2 regions of the Caldimonas thermodepolymerans genome follow, and region 1 is predicted to be linked to the other one. Evidence: predicted binding sites of a transcription regulator. Region 1 holds the regulator's gene; the other holds the start of a gene.
What was found. Region 1 encodes LexA, which represses DNA repair genes until DNA is damaged. Its sites were predicted from a motif close to ACTGTATNNNNATACAGT; they were not measured.
Positions count from the first base shown of each region.

Region 1 (7,612 bases):
CCGGCGGCACGGTGCAGCCCTTCGACGGCGACCTGGACGACTACCAGCGCTGGCTGCTCGAGCAGGCGCGCCTGCAGCGCGAGGCGGCGGCCCCGGCGGACGCCGCCTCCCCGACGTCGCGGCCCGGGGCTGCCCCGCCCGCGGCCAACCGGCGCGAGGAGCGCAAGGCCCAGGCCCAGGAGCGCCAGCGCCTGGCCGAACAGCTGCGCCCGCTGAAGAAGGAGCTGGCGCAGGTCGACGCCCGCCTCGCCGCGCTGGCCGAGGAGAAGGCCGCGATCGAGGCCGCCTTCGCCAGCGGCCACCTCGACCCGGCCCAGGTGGCCGGGCACGGCCGGCGCCTCAAGGCCATCGCCGACGAGACCGAGGCGCTGGAGCTGCGCTGGCTCGAGCTGTCCGAAGACATCGAGCGGCTGAGCGCCTGACCCCCATGACCGCACCCGTGGCATGGTTGCCGCCAATTAAATTGTGCGCAATTAAATCGGTCTCTACCATTCCTGCCATGATATCCCGCAAGCCTGCCCCGATCTCGTCCGACGACGCGCTGCTGCAGCTCGACCACCAGCTGTGCTTCGCGCTGTACGCCACCTCGCTGGCCATGACCAAGCTGTACAAGCCCCTGCTCGACCGGCTGGGGCTGACCTACCCGCAGTACCTGGTGATGCTGGTGCTGTGGGAGCAGGATGGCCTGAGCGTCGGCGCCCTCGGCGAGCGGCTGTTCCTCGACTCGGGCACGCTCACCCCGCTGCTCAAGCGCATGGAAGCCGCCGGCTGGCTGGTGCGCGCGCGGGCCAAGGACGACGAACGGCGCGTGGTGGTCTCGCTGACGCCAGAGGGCCGCGCCCTGCGGGCCCGGGCGATCGCCGTGCCCAGGGCGATCGGCTGCGCCACCCGGTGCTCCATGGAAGAACTTGCCGACCTGCGCCAGCGCCTGCACGCGCTGCGACGCCGGCTCTCCCCCCAGCTCGTCGAATCAGCGGCCCGCGACGAAGCGCGCGCCGCCTGAGCCGGGCAGGAACGATGCTTTCTCTGACCCGGGCAGACCCGTCCCCTCCACCCACCTCGCCTCAGGAGAAGCTCATGGCACTCGACAAAGTCCTCTACCAGGTCCAGGCCACCGCAACCGGCGGCCGAGACGGACGCGCCGTCTCGTCCGATGGCGTGCTCGACGTCAAGCTGGCCACCCCGAAGGAGCTGGGCGGCCCCGGCGGCGCGGCGACCAACCCGGAGCAGCTGTTCGCGGCCGGCTATTCGGCCTGCTTCCTGAGCGCGATGAAGTTCGTCGCCTCGCAGCAGAAGAAGCCCCTGCCGGCTGACGCCTCGGTGACCGGCACCGTCGGCATCGGCCCGATCCCGGGCGGGTTCGGGCTGCAGGTGAAGCTGGGCGTGTCGCTGCCCGGCTGGGAGCGCGGCGACGCGCAGGCGCTGGTCGAGGCGGCGCACAAGGTCTGCCCGTATTCGAACGCCACGCGCGGCAACATCGACGTGACGCTCGACGTGCTCTGAGGCGCGTTGCGCGGGTGGCGGCTCAGCCGGCCGCCATCAGCTGCAGCATCAGCTCCACGCGGGCCTTCCACGGGGTCAGCGCCCCGGCCGACGGCAGCGCCTGCCGGCCCGTCGGCACCACCACCCCCTCGGCGCAGCGCGAGCAGCGCAGCACGCGCACCCCGCGTGCCTGCGCCCGCACCAGCTCGGCCTCCAGCCGTTCGTGCACCGTGCCGTTGCCGGTGCCGACCACCACCAGCCCCTGCACCGGCAGCCCGGCCAGGGCCGCGGCCCAGCGGCCATCCGCGCCGGCGTGGCTGCTGACGATCTCCACCCAGGGCCAGCCGGCGGGCGACGCCGGCAGGCATGCCAGCCCGAGCGGCTCGCCCTGCGGCCAGTCGCGCAGCTGGCGCAGCCGTCCTTCCTCCACGTAGCCCAGCGGGCCGGCATCGCCGGAGCCGAACGCATCGAGCCGGTAGGTGTGGGCCTTGCGCACCTCCAGCCCGCTGTGCACCTGCCCGGCCAGCACCGCGAGCACCCCCCGGGCCCCGGGCGTTGCCGCCACCGTCACCGCATCCAGCAGGTTCTGCGGGCCGTCCGGCCGCAAGGCGCTGGCCGGACGCATCGCCGCGACCATCACCACCGGCTTGGCCGGCGCCAGCAGGCGGTGCAGGAAATACGCCGTCTCCTCCAGCGTGTCGGTGCCGTGCGTGACCACGACGCCGCGCACTTCGGGACGCGCCAAGTGGTGCGCCACGCGCTGCGCCAGCAACTGCCACACCCCGAAGTCCATGTCCTTGCTGTCGAGCTGGGCCACCTGCTCGGTCTCCAGCGGCCAGCGGGCCAGCGCCGGCACCGCCGCGACCAGGTCGGCCACGCCCAGCTGCGCCGCGCGGTAGCCGACGTTGTCATGCGGGTCGGCCGCGGTGCCGGCGATCGTGCCGCCGGTGCCCAGGATGACGATGGGGCCGTGCTCGTTGCTTTGCATTTCTCGGAAAACTGGATAAAAATACAGTTACTGGATGCCTGCACAGTATCCGGGATCAAGGCCAGTCGCCTGGTCCGTGCCGGCAGGCCGTCACTTCGCGAGGTGTCCGTGGACCATCAACCCAAACTCACCGCCCGCCAGCAACAGGTGCTGGACCTGATCAAGAGTGCCATCGAGCGCACCGGCGCCCCGCCGACGCGGGCAGAGATCGCCGCCGAGCTCGGCTTCCGTTCGGCCAACGCGGCGGAGGAGCACCTGCAGGCCCTGGCGCGCAAGGGCGTGATCGAGCTGGTCGGCGGCACGTCGCGCGGCATCCGGCTCAAGTCTGACACACTGCGCTCGCTCAACGAATCGCGCAGCCGGCAGTTCAGCCTGCCCCTGCCCGGGCTGGCGCAGCTGGCCCTGCCGCTGGTCGGCCGGGTCGCGGCCGGCAGCCCCATCCTGGCCCAGGAACACATCGACCAGACCTACCACGTCGAGGCCGGCCTGTTCGCGAGCCGCCCCGACTACCTGCTGCGCGTGCGCGGCATGAGCATGCGCGACGCCGGCATCCTCGACGGCGACCTGCTCGCGGTGCAGCGTGCCAAGGAAGCCCGCAACGGCCAGATCGTCGTCGCCCGGCTGGGCGAGGAGGTCACCGTCAAGCGCTTCCGCCGCAGCCGCGGCAGCATCGAACTGGTCGCCGAGAACCCCGACTACAAGACCATCGTCGTCGAGCCCGGCCAGGATTTCGAGCTCGAAGGCATTGCCGTCGGGCTGATCCGCAACTCGCTGCTGATGTGACGCCATGAAGCACCTCGCCGCGGCCCTGCCGGCCACCGTCCTGTCCGCTGCGCCCTCCCGGGGACCGTCCCTGCGCACCACGTCGCAAGGACCGGCCACCCCGACGCGCTCGGGCGGCAAGCCGGCCAAGGCGCGGCACCGCAGTGCATGCCTGGCAGACGACGCGGCGCTCGAGTCGCTGCCCAACATCGGCCCGGCGCTGGCGCAGGGCCTGCGATTGATCGGCATCGAGACCCCGCGCGACCTGATCGGCCGCGACGCCTTCGTGCTCTACCAGGAGCTGTGCGCGCGCACCGGCGTTCGCCACGACCCGTGCGTACTGGACAGCTTCATGGCTGCGGTGGACTTCATGCGCGGCGCGCCGGCCGCGCCGTGGTGGCACTACACCGCGCAGCGCAAGCTGCTCTACGGGCAGGCCCAGGGGGAAGCATTGGCCCCGGGCGGTCCGGACGGCACGCCGCGCAACGGCGGGACCGGCCGCGGCTAGGCGCACTTTTTCCAGCTGCCCTGTGGGTGGCGGGCGTTCATGGGCAGCCGCCCATGCATCCCCGCGGGGCAGTCGTCAGGGCACAGGCCCTGTCATCGACCAATCCTGCCGAACGTCATGGTGGTGTTTTGATTTTCGGAGACGGACATGGCCCATGCACCCTGTGCACCTGAACACGACGCGTTTCGACTTCCCCCGGTGATGTCGTTCCGGCCGGCGGCACTCCCGCACCGCCCCTGGCGCCCGGCGCCTGCCACCTGCCTGGCGGCCCGGGACCCTGCCGCGCGCGATGCTGCCAACGATGCCGCGCCGACGGCCGGCTCGCCATGGTGGAAGCGCTGGAGCCAGGCGCTGGCGTGGCTGGAGCCGGCCGGGCCGGCGCCCAGCACCTGGACCAGCGGCTTTCCGATGCTCGATGCCGCCCTGCCCGGTGGCGGCTGGCCGTGCCACGGCCTCGTGGAGGTGCTGGCCCCGCGGCCCGGCCACCCCGAGTTCGCCCTGCTCGCCCCCGCGCTGGCCGGTGCAGCGGCGCGCCAGCAGCGCTTCGGCGCCATCGGCGCACCCGTGGGTGGCGTGGGCCTGGCCGCGATCGGCGGTTTCGAATCGACGGGCCTGCCGGCCTGGGGCGACGCCGAACCCGGCGACGCTGCCACCGGTACGCCGACGGCCTCCGTGCTGCAGGACGCGCTGCACTGGCTGCAACAAGGATCGGAAGGCGTGCTCGTGGTGTGGCTGCCGGAGATGGGCATGACGCAGCTGCGTGCACTCAAGCGCGCCGCGCGCCGGCGCCGCACCCTGGTCTTCGTCGTGCGTCCGTGGGTCGCGAACTGGGACGACAGCGAGGCCGACCTGCGCCTGTGCCTGATCGCCGGCAAGGGCGGCCAATGGGAGGTGCGGGTGCACCGCCAGGCAGCGCAGGCCGCGCCGACCGTGCGCGTGCCGGCGCTGGGGCCGGCGCCGGCACGCCACCTGCGCGTCGTGCGCGATCCGCAGGACCGACGCCGCGCCCTGCTGAGCGGCTCGTTCGAGCAGGTCTGCGCCGAGCTGGACCGCCTCGCCGAGATCGAGCGCCAGACCGAGTCGACCCAGCCGACCTGGCGCCGCATCGACGCCTGAGGCAGCTTCTGCACACCCGGGACGGCGCCCTGCTGGACACGTCCTGGATGCCGCGGTCCGGTTCAGGCCGCGGCCAGCAGCGTGCGGGTGTAGGGATGCTGCGGCCGCGCCAGCACCTCGTCGACCGGGCCGCGCTCGACCACCTCGCCGTCCTTCATCACGATCACGTCGTGGGCCATCGCGCGGATCACCTGCACGTCATGCGTGATCAGCAGGTACGCGAGCCCGTGTTCGCGCTGCAGGCGCTGCAGCAGCTGCAGCACCTGCTTCTGGATCGTCACGTCCAGCGCGCTGGTCGGCTCGTCGAGCACCAGCAGGCGCGGCTCGACGATCAGCGCGCGGGCGATCGCCAGGCGCTGCCGCTGCCCGCCCGAGAACTCGTGCGGGTAGCGCGACAGCAGTCCCGGGAACTGCGCCTCGGTCAGGCCCACGTCGGCCAGCACCGCGCGCACCCTCTCCCGCCGCTCCTCAGGCCCCAGGTGCGGCGCATGCACCGTCAGGCCCTCGCCGACCAGGGCCTCCACCGTCATGCGCGGCGACAGCGACGAGAACGGGTCCTGGAACACCACCTGCATCACGCGGCGCAGCGGTCGGTCGGCCTTCTGCACGTACTGCCAGCCGCGCCCGTCGATACGCAGCTCGCCTTCGTCCGGGCGCAGCAGGCCGAGCGCGGCCAGCGCCAAGGTCGACTTGCCCGAACCCGATTCGCCGATCACGCCCAGCGTGCGCCCCGGCGCGAGTTCCAGGTCCACGCCCTTGACTGCGTCGAAGCGCCCTTTGCGGAACCAGCCCTTGAGTCCGCCGAGCGGCACGGGATAGCGCACCACCAGCCGCCGGCCCAGCAGGATGGGTGGCTGGCCGGAAGGCGCCGGCGCCACCACGTCCCGCTCGGGCACGCTGTCGAGCAGCTTGCGCGTGTACGGGTGGCGTGGCGCGGCGAACACTTCGGCCACCGGGCCCTGCTCGACCAGCCGGCCGTGCTCCATCACCGCGACCCGGTCGGCGAAGCGCCGCACCAGGTTGAGGTCGTGCGTGATCAGCAGCACCGCCATGCCGATGCGCTGCTGCAGCTGCGCCAGCAGGTCGAGGATCTGCTGGCGCACCGTCACGTCCAGCGCCGTGGTCGGCTCGTCGGCCAGCAGCAGCCGCGGCTCGCCGGCCAGGGCCATCGCGATCACCGCGCGCTGGCGCTGGCCGCCCGAGAGCTGGTGCGGGAAGGCACGCGCGCGGCGCTCGGGCTCCGGGATGCCGGTGTCGGCCAGCAGCTGCACCGCACGCTGCCAGGCCTCGGCCTTGCCCAGGCCCTGCTTCAGCTCGACCACCTCGGCGATCTGGTCGCCCACCGGGTACAGCGGGTTGAGCGCCGTCATCGGCTCCTGGAAGATCACCGCGATGTCCTGGCCCCGCACCCCGCGCAGCTCGCGCTCTGACAGCGACAGCAGGTCACGCCCCTGCCCCTGGGCGCCGGCGTCGCCGGCATCGCGCAGCCAGGCACGGCCCTCGACCTCGGCGCCCGGCACCAGGCGCAGCAGCGACAGCGCGCTGACCGTCTTGCCCGAGCCGGACTCGCCCACCAGGGCCAGCTTCTCGCCGGCCCGCACCTGCAGGTCCAGGCGATGCACGACCGGCTTGCCGTCGAAGGCCACGGTCAGTCCCTGCACGTCCAGCAGCACCGGTGCGTTCATGTCGCGGTCTCCGAGGGGGATGCGGGCGTCGCGGCCGGCGCCGGGGACTGCTTCGGCTTGCCGCGGCGCCGCCCGGCGCGCGGGTCGTCCGGCACGCGCGGGTCCAGCGCATTGCGCAGCGCGTCGCCCATGAAGGTCAGCAGCAGCAAGGTGCCCACCAGCACCACGAAGGTGGACAGCGAGATCCACCACGCGTCCAGGTTGTTCTTGCCCTGCGACAGCAGCTCGCCGAGGCTGGGCGTCCCTTCGGGCACGCCCAGGCCGAGGAAGTCCAGCGAGGTCAGCGCCAGGATGGCCGCGCTCATGCGGAACGGCAGGAACGTCACCACCGGAGTCAGGCTGTTGGGCAGCAGGTGGCGCCAGATGATCTGCCAGTTCGACAGGCCCAGGGCCCGCGCCGAGCGCACGTAGTCCAGCTGCCGGTTGCGCAGGAATTCGGCGCGCACGTAGTCGGACAAGCCCATCCAGCCGAACAGGCTGAGCAGCGCGACCAGCAGCAGGATGCTCGGGTCGAACACCGCGGCGAAGATGATCAGCAGGTACAGCTCCGGCATCGAGCTCCAGATCTCGATGAAGCGCTGGAACGCCAGGTCGGTGCGGCCGCCGTAGTAGCCCTGGACCGCCCCGGCGGCCACGCCCAGCACCACGCCGATCACCGTCAGCGCCAGCGCGAACAGCACCGAGACCCGGAAGCCGTACAGCAACCGGGCGAACAGGTCGCGCCCGCGGTCGTCGGTGCCCAGCCAGTTGTCGCGCGACGGCGGCGCCGGGTTGGGCTCCTTCGCGAAGTAGTTGATCGTGCGGTAGTGGTAGCGGTTGAGCGGGTAGATCGCGAAGTTGTCCCCCTTGTGCAGCTGCTCGACGATGAACGGGTCGAGGTAGTCGGTCGGCGTGTCGAAGTCGCCGCCGAAGGTCGTCTCCGGCACGTCCTGCACGATGGGGAAATACCACTGCCCTTCGTAGCGCACCACCAGCGGCCGGTCGTTGCTGATCGCCTCAGCGAACAGGCTGATGACGACCAGCGTGCAGAACACCACCAGGCTCCAATAGCCCATGCGGTTGTTGCGAAAG
Region 1 covers NZ_CP064338.1:2,004,552-2,012,163, forward strand. Annotated here, with positions in the region: gene IS481_RS09370 (ABC-F family ATP-binding cassette domain-containing protein) at 1-422, shown strand, start outside; gene IS481_RS09375 (MarR family winged helix-turn-helix transcriptional regulator) at 500-1,003, shown strand; gene IS481_RS09380 (organic hydroperoxide resistance protein) at 1,078-1,503, shown strand; gene IS481_RS09385 (asparaginase) at 1,526-2,470, opposite strand; gene lexA (transcriptional repressor LexA) at 2,579-3,253, shown strand; gene IS481_RS09395 (helix-hairpin-helix domain-containing protein) at 3,258-3,740, shown strand; gene IS481_RS09400 (hypothetical protein) at 3,942-4,856, shown strand; gene IS481_RS09405 (ABC transporter ATP-binding protein) at 4,919-6,541, opposite strand; gene IS481_RS09410 (ABC transporter permease) at 6,538-7,612, opposite strand, start outside.

Region 2 (7,612 bases), 940 kb from region 1:
CCGCGCGCGAGTTCCGCCTCGATCAGCAGCGTGGGCATCAGCGCCAGCCCCATGCCGTGCGCGGCGGCCATCGCCAGCATCGAGAACAGCTCGTAGCGCGGCCCGGCGCTGTCGCGCGGGTGCTCGACGCCCTGCGCGGCGAACCAGTCGCGCCAGGCGCGCGGGCGGGTGCTCTGCTGCAGCAGCGGGAACGCCGTCAGCGCCTGCGGCGGCAGCGGCCCGCGGCCTCCGAGCAGCGCCGGGCTGCACACCGGCACCAGGTCCTCGCGCAGCAGCTCGGTCGCCTCGGTGCCCGGCCAGCTGGCCACCTGCTCGACGGTGCCGGCGTACAGCGCGGCGTCGAACTCGCCGTCGGAAAACAGGAACGGGCGCGTGCGCGTCTCCAGGTTCAGCACCAGGTCCGGGCAGGCCTGCGCCAGCCGCGGCAGGCGCGGGATCAGCCAGCGCGTCGCGAAGGTCGGCACCACGGCCACGTCCAGCGAGCCGCCGCCCGGATGCGCCATCAGCGCCTGCGTGTCGCGCTCGACCGCATCCAGCCGCTGGCCGATGCGCCGGCCGTAGGCAGCCCCGGCCTCGGTCAGCAGCACGCCGCGGCGCGTGCGCCGGAACAGCGGCACGCCCAGGTAGCGCTCCAGCGCCGCGATCTGCCGGCACACCGCGCTCTGGGTCAGCGCCAGCTCCTGCGCGGCCTTGGTGAAGCTCTCATGGCGCGCCGCGGCCTCGAAGCACACCAGCGCCTGGGTGCTGGGAATCCTGCGTCTCATTGTGCGCAACCTGCATCTCGAAGAACCGGTATCTTAAGCGTCGAGAGGTGTCGGCCCGTCGACGGAGTTCCATTCACGCACAACTTATTGACCAATTCTCGTTTGCCCCGGCGGCACGGCGCGCCTACCATCGGCGCATTGCCTGCCTGGAGAACGTCATGGCCCAACCCGCCTTCCACTGGGACGACCCCCTGCTGCTGGAACAACAGCTCACCGAGGACGAACGCATGGTGCGCGACGCCGCGCGCGCCTACTGCCAGGACAAGCTGATGCCGCGCGTGCAGGAAGCATTCCGCCACGAGAAGACCGACCCGGCGATCTTCCGCGAGATGGGCGAGCTGGGCCTGCTGGGCCCGACCATCCCCGCCGAGTACGGCGGCGCCGGCCTCAACTACGTCAGCTACGGGCTGATCGCCCGCGAGGTCGAGCGGGTGGACTCCGGCTACCGCTCGATGATGAGCGTGCAGTCCTCGCTGGTGATGGTGCCGATCCACGAATTTGGCTCGGAGGACCAGAAGCGCAAGTACCTGCCCAAGCTGGCGCGCGGCGAATGGATCGGCTGCTTCGGCCTGACCGAGCCCAACCACGGCTCCGACCCCGGCAGCATGGAGACCCGCGCACGCCGCGTGGACGGCGGCTACCGGCTCTCGGGCAGCAAGATGTGGATCACCAACAGCCCGATCGCCGACGTGTTCGTGGTCTGGGCCAAGAACGACGAGGGCCGCATCCGCGGCTTCATCCTCGAGAAGGGCATGCCGGGGCTGTCGGCGCCGGCGATCCACGGCAAGGTAGGCCTGCGCACCTCGATCACCGGCGAGATCGTGATGGACGACGTGTTCGTGCCGGCCGAGCAGGAGCTGCCGCATGCCGAGGGCCTCAAGGGCCCGTTCACCTGCCTCAACAGCGCCCGCTACGGCATCGCCTGGGGCGCGCTGGGCGCGGCCGAGTTCTGCTGGCACGCCGCGCGCCAGTACACGCTGGACCGCAAGCAGTTCGGCCGGCCGCTGGCAGCCAACCAGCTGATCCAGAAGAAGCTGGCCGACATGCAGACCGAGATCGCCCTGGGCCTGCAGGGCTGCCTGCGGCTGGGCCGCATGAAGGACGAGGGCACGGCCGCGCCCGAGATCACCTCGATGATGAAGCGCAATTCCTGCGGCAAGGCGCTGGACATCGCCCGCATGGCGCGCGACATGCACGGCGGCAACGGCATCAGCGACGAGTACGGCGTGATCCGCCATGTCGTGAACCTGGAGGTGGTCAACACCTACGAAGGCACGCACGACATCCACGCACTGATCCTCGGCCGCGCGCAGACCGGCATCCAGGCCTTCAGCGCATGAGCGCCGACCCCGCACCCACCGCGCTGGGCCACCTGCGCGTGCTGGACCTCTCCCGCGTGCTGGCCGGCCCCTGGTGCGGACAGATCCTCGCGGACCTGGGCGCGCAGGTCATCAAGGTCGAGCGCCCCGACGAAGGCGACGACACGCGCCACTGGGGCCCGCCCTTCCTGAAGGACGCCGACGGGCGCGACACCGACGCCGCCACCTACTACACCTGCGCCAACCGCAACAAGCAGTCGGTCACGGTGGACCTCACCCGCCCGGAAGGCCAGGCCATCGTGCGCGAGCTGGCGTGCCGGAGCGACGTGCTGATCGAGAACTTCAGGGCCGGCGGGCTGGCGCGCTACGGGCTGGACTACGCGACGCTCAAGGAGCTCAACCCCCGCCTGATCTACTGCTCGATCACCGGGTTCGGCCAGGACGGCCCCTACGCGGGCCGCGCCGGCTACGACCTGCTGGTGCAGGCAGCCAGCGGCCTGATGAGCATCACCGGCCGCCCGGACGGGGAGCCCGGCGGCGGGCCGATGCGCGTCGGCGTGGCGGTGATCGACCTGTTCACCGGCGTCTATGCCGCCACCGCGATCCTCGCCGCGGTCGAGGCGCGCCACCGCACCGGGCGCGGCCAGTACATCGACATGGCACTGCTGGACGTCGGCATGGCGATGCTCGCCAACCAGGCGGCCGGCTACCTGCACACCGGTCGCGTGCCGCAGCGCCAGGGCAACACGCACCCGAGCATCGTGCCCTACCAGGACTTCCCGACCGCCGACGGCGCGATGCTGCTCGCGGTGGGCAACGACGGGCAGTTCGCGCGCTTCTGCGAGGCCGCCGGCGTGCCCGGGTGGAGCCGCGACCCGCGCTTTGCGACCAACGCCGAACGCGTGCGCCACCGCGCGGTGCTGGTGCCGATGATCGAGTCGATCACCCGCCAGCGCACCACGCGCGAGTGGGTCGAGCTGCTGGAGGACCGTGCCGTGCCTTGCGGCCCGATCAACGACATCGGCCAGGCCTTCGCCGACCCGCAGGTCCGCGCGCGCGGCCTGCGCGTCGAGCTGCCGCATCCCCGCTTCGGCCAGGTCGCCGGGGTCGCCAGCCCGCTGCGGCTGTCGGAAACGCCGCCCGTGGTACGCCACGCGCCGCCCGACCTGGGGCAGCACACCGAACAGGTGCTGTCGGAGGTATTGGGCTATGACGCCGCGCGCATCGCGGCGCTGAAGGCGCAAGGCATCGTGTGAGGGGTGCGCGGCGCAACGCCGCGCCGGCGGCTAGCCCGCGCGCACCAGCGCCGCCGTCGCGCGGCGCACGACGGGCAGCACCAGCAGCAGCACCGGGAACGCCACCACCCAGGACAGGCCCCAGGCCGTCATCCACTGCGAGACGAACTGCGGCGACAGCCCCACGCCCTTGAGCGTGCTGATGAACGAGACGATGCAGGTCATCAGCACCGAGAGCAGGAAGGCCGTCACCAGCGGCGCAAAGCGCGCCGGGAACTTGGGGATGCCGAAGGCGATGGTCGTGGTGCCATCCGGGTGGTTCATGGGAAGTCCTTGATCGATCCAGCAGCGACGGCGCGACGCCGGGCGCCGTCACGGGCACGGTGCGTCGCGGCGCGAACGAGCACGGATTTTCGGGGAAGCGGCCCTGCCCCGGTCGCGCCGCGGGATAGCCCCGGCCGTGCGCGCGCCTATCCCCACCGTCCGCGCAGGCGCGCGGCCAGGCCGACCGTCGCGCCGGACGGCGCGACCGCCTCCGGGGCCGCGGCCGCCGCCGGCTGGCGCCGCTCGAACAGCGGCTGCACCTGCGGCGGGATGAAGCGGGACAGCGACCCGTACACGTGCCGGTCCCCCTTGCCCTGACCGTGCACGTAGAAGCGCTGCGGCACGATCAGCTGCAGGTGCTGGCGGGCCCGCGTCATCGCCACGTACAGCAGGCGCCGCTCCTCCTCGACCAGCTCGGCCGAGCCGGTGGCCAGGTCCGACGGGATGCAGCCGTCGACCGCGTTGAGCAGGTAGACGGCCTGCCATTCCTGCCCCTTGGCCGAGTGGATGGTCGACAGGATCAGGTAGTCCTCGTCGAGCAGCGGCGGCCCGGCCTCGGCGCTGGTGGCCTCGGGCGGGTCCAGCGCCAGCTCGGCCAGGAACTGCTCGCGCGAGCGGTAGCCCTCGGCGATGCGCGCCAGCTGGGCCAGGTCGGCCGCGCGCACCGGCGCATCGTCGTGCAGCCGCTCCAGGTGCGGCTGGTACCACTGCTGCACGCGGCGCAGGTCGTCGGGCCAGCCGGCCTCGCCCTGCCGCAGTGCGGCATAGAGCGTGCGCAACGCCTGCCAGTCGTCGCGCGCCGCGGCCGGCACCTCGAAGGCGAGCAGGGCCGCGGCCGGGTCGGCGGCCTGCTCCAGCGCGTCGAGCAGGCGCCGCGCCGTCGCCGGGCCGATGCCGGGGACCAGCTGCGCGACGCGGAAGCCGGCCAGGCGGTTGCGCGGGTTCTCGACCCAGCGCAGCACCGCGAGCACGTCCTTGATGTGCGAGGCCTCCAGGAACTTCAGCCCGCCGAACTTGACGAACGGGATGTTGCGCCGCGCCAGCTCCAGCTCGAGCGCCGCGCTGTGGTGCGCCGCGCGGAACAGCACCGCCTGCGACCGCAGCCTGAGCCCCTGCTCGCGCAGGCGCAGTACCTCGTCGGCCACCCAGCGCGCCTGCGCGGCGTCGTCCAGCACCGTGACCAGCGCCGGGCGCTCGGACGAGGTGCGGTCGGTCCACAGCTGCTTGGCGTGGCGCTCGGCCGCCAGCGCGATCACCGCGTTGGACGCATCGAGGATGGGCTGCGTGGAGCGGTAGTTGCGCTCCAGCGTGACGACCCGCACCTCGCGTCCGAACTGGCGCGGGAAGTCCAGGATGTTGCGCACCTCGGCAGCGCGGAACGAGTAGATCGACTGCGCATCGTCGCCCACCACGGTGAGCCCCTGCCCGTCGGGCTTCATCGCCTGCAGGATGGCCGCCTGCAGGCGGTTGGTGTCCTGGTACTCGTCCACCAGCACGTGGTCGAAGCGCGCGCCCAGCTCGCGCGCCAGCTCGGGCACGGACACCATCTCGGCCCAGTACAGCAGCAGGTCGTCGTAGTCGAGCACGTGCTGCTGCTGCTTGGCGCGCACGTAGGCGCCGAACAGCCGCACCAGCTCGTCCTCCCAGGCCTGGCACCACGGGTAGTGCCACTGCAGCACCTCGGCCAGCGGCGCCTGGCTGTTGACCACGCGCGAGTAGATCGACAGGCACGTGCCCTTGAGCGGGAAACGGTGCTTCGTGCGCGCCAGCCCGAGCTCCTCGCGCACCCAGCCCATCAGGTCCTCGGCATCGGCCCGGTCGTGGATCGTGAAGTCCTCGGGCAGGCCGATGCGCGGCGCATAGGCGCGCAGCAGCCGCGCGCCCACGCTGTGGAAGGTGCCCGACCACGGCAGCGCGGGCGGCCGCGCCTCGCCCGCCAGCCCCAGCGCCTGCTGCAGCACGCGGCCGACGCGGCGCTCCATCTCCTGCGCCGCACGGCGCGAGAAGGTCAGCAGCAGCAGGCGCTGCGGATCGGCGCCGGCCAGCACCAGCCGCGCCACGCGCGCGGCCAGCGTCATCGTCTTGCCAGACCCGGCCCCGGCGATCACCAGCAGCGGCGCGCAGCCCGGCCCGTCGGCGATGCCGTGCTCGACGGCATCGCGCTGCTGCGCGTTCAGCGCCGCAAAGGGGTCCGGGGCCTGAAGGGGAGGAACTTCGAGGAGGGTCGTGGTCATGCGATCGGCAACCGCCTGCCGCAACGGTGGACGGGCAAGCGCACCCTGGACTGTATATCCATCCAGGCGGCCGCGCAGCCCGGCGGAGCGGCCACGCGCGAACGCATCACTCGTGGCCGAGGGCGACCCGGTGGCCGTGCGCCTGCTGCTGCAGCACGGGGCCGCGACACCCGCCGCATCGATGCCGAAGGCCGCACGCCGCTGGACCGGGCACGCCGGCGCCATGCAGCCCGGCCGCTGCCTCACCGGCAGGACATGGTCCGGCTGCTGCAAGCGCTGACAGCGCCGACGGGAAACGGCAACCGCCCGGGCGACGGGAAAAGAAAAAGGGCCACGCGTTGCGTGGCCCTTTCGTGTTTGGCGCGGCTGGCAGGATTCGAACCCACGACCCCTTGGTTCGTAGCCAAGTACTCTATCCAACTGAGCTACAGCCGCGAAGAACGAAAGTATAGCACGACAATTTTTTCGTTGTCTACTACTCGATGCGTGCCGCGTGTCGATAGCACGCCTGGGCGCGATCGAGGTCGCCGTCGCGCTCGGCCAGTTCGGCCAGTTGCCGCCAGGCGGCGCGGCGCGACGCGGGGGCCAGCTGTTCGTGGCCGGCGCAGCGTTCGAGCAGCTGGCGAGCCTTGCCCCACAGCTGCAGTTCCGCAAGCGCGCTGCCCAGCGCATGGGCCAGCGCCGGGTCGCCCGGGTCGGCCGCGACGGCCGCTTCCAGGCGCGGCAGCCAGTCGGCGCCGACGCCGCTGACGCTGGCGACGAACGCGCGGCTCAGTTCGGCGCGCTCGTCGGCGCCGAAGGTGGCGATCTGCTCCCAGTAGGGGCGCAACCAGGCGCGCGCCTCCTCGAAGCCGCCCATGCGCGCCATCAGCGTGGCCGCGCGCGCAACGACGTATACGTCGCGCCGGTCGGTGGCATCGAGCTGCTGCCAGACACGGCGCAGCTGGTCGGCATCGCGTGCGGTCTCGAGCGCGTCGATCGCCAGCGAGCGCAGCAGACCGGTGGCGGCCGAGGGCGAGAAGCCCTGGTGCTTGGCCAGCAGCCGCGCGGTGCGCAGCGCCTCGAGCGGCCGCTGGGCATAGCGGGCGGCCTGCAGCTTGAGCCGCAGCGCCTGGGTGCGGCGCGCGACGCCGGGCGAGAGCCCGGCGATCAGCTCCAGCGCACGGTCGGCATCGCGGTCGTCCAGTGCCCATTCGGCGGCCATCAGGCGCGCGCCCTCCTCGGCGGCCCGGGTGCTGCCGCCCGGGCGCACCGCTGCTAGCGCCCGGGACAGGTGCTCCTCGCGGCGCGCGCGATCCTGCAGGCGGTGCATGCTGCCCGCGGCCAGCAGGTGCGCCAGCATCGTGAATTCGGCGTCCTCGCGCAGCTCGGGCGTGTCCTGCTGGATCGTCAGCGCGCGTTCGGCCGCCTTGTGCGCGCGGGTGTAGCGCGCGCCGAAGAACAACGCCAGCGACTCACGCAGCGCCTGCTGGGCCGAGCGCTCGCGCTTGGCAAGGCGCCATTCGCGCGCGCGGCGCGGCAGCCCGATCAGCGCGTTGATGCCGCGCACCGCGACATACGCGACCGCGATGGTGAGCACCAGCGCCAGCACGAAGAAGTTGAGCGAGACATCGACCCGCCACGGGGCCCAGAAGACGGTGACCAGCCCGTCGTTCGCCCCGAGCACGGCCGCGGCCACGACGGCCGCGACGAACAACAGGATCAGCCAGACGATCGCGCGCATCGCTTGCGGCTCC
Region 2 covers NZ_CP064338.1:2,940,080-2,947,691, forward strand. Annotated here, with positions in the region: gene IS481_RS13835 (LysR substrate-binding domain-containing protein) at 1-764, opposite strand, end outside; gene IS481_RS13840 (acyl-CoA dehydrogenase) at 923-2,104, shown strand; gene IS481_RS13845 (CaiB/BaiF CoA transferase family protein) at 2,101-3,339, shown strand; gene IS481_RS13850 (DUF2798 domain-containing protein) at 3,370-3,642, opposite strand; gene IS481_RS13855 (ATP-dependent helicase) at 3,789-5,876, opposite strand; tRNA gene IS481_RS13860 (tRNA-Arg) at 6,235-6,311, opposite strand; gene IS481_RS13865 (heme biosynthesis HemY N-terminal domain-containing protein) at 6,352-7,599, opposite strand.
Region 2: IS481_RS13855 (ATP-dependent helicase) is a predicted target of LexA. The motif match lies at 5,926-5,943, and genes of this name have one in related genera.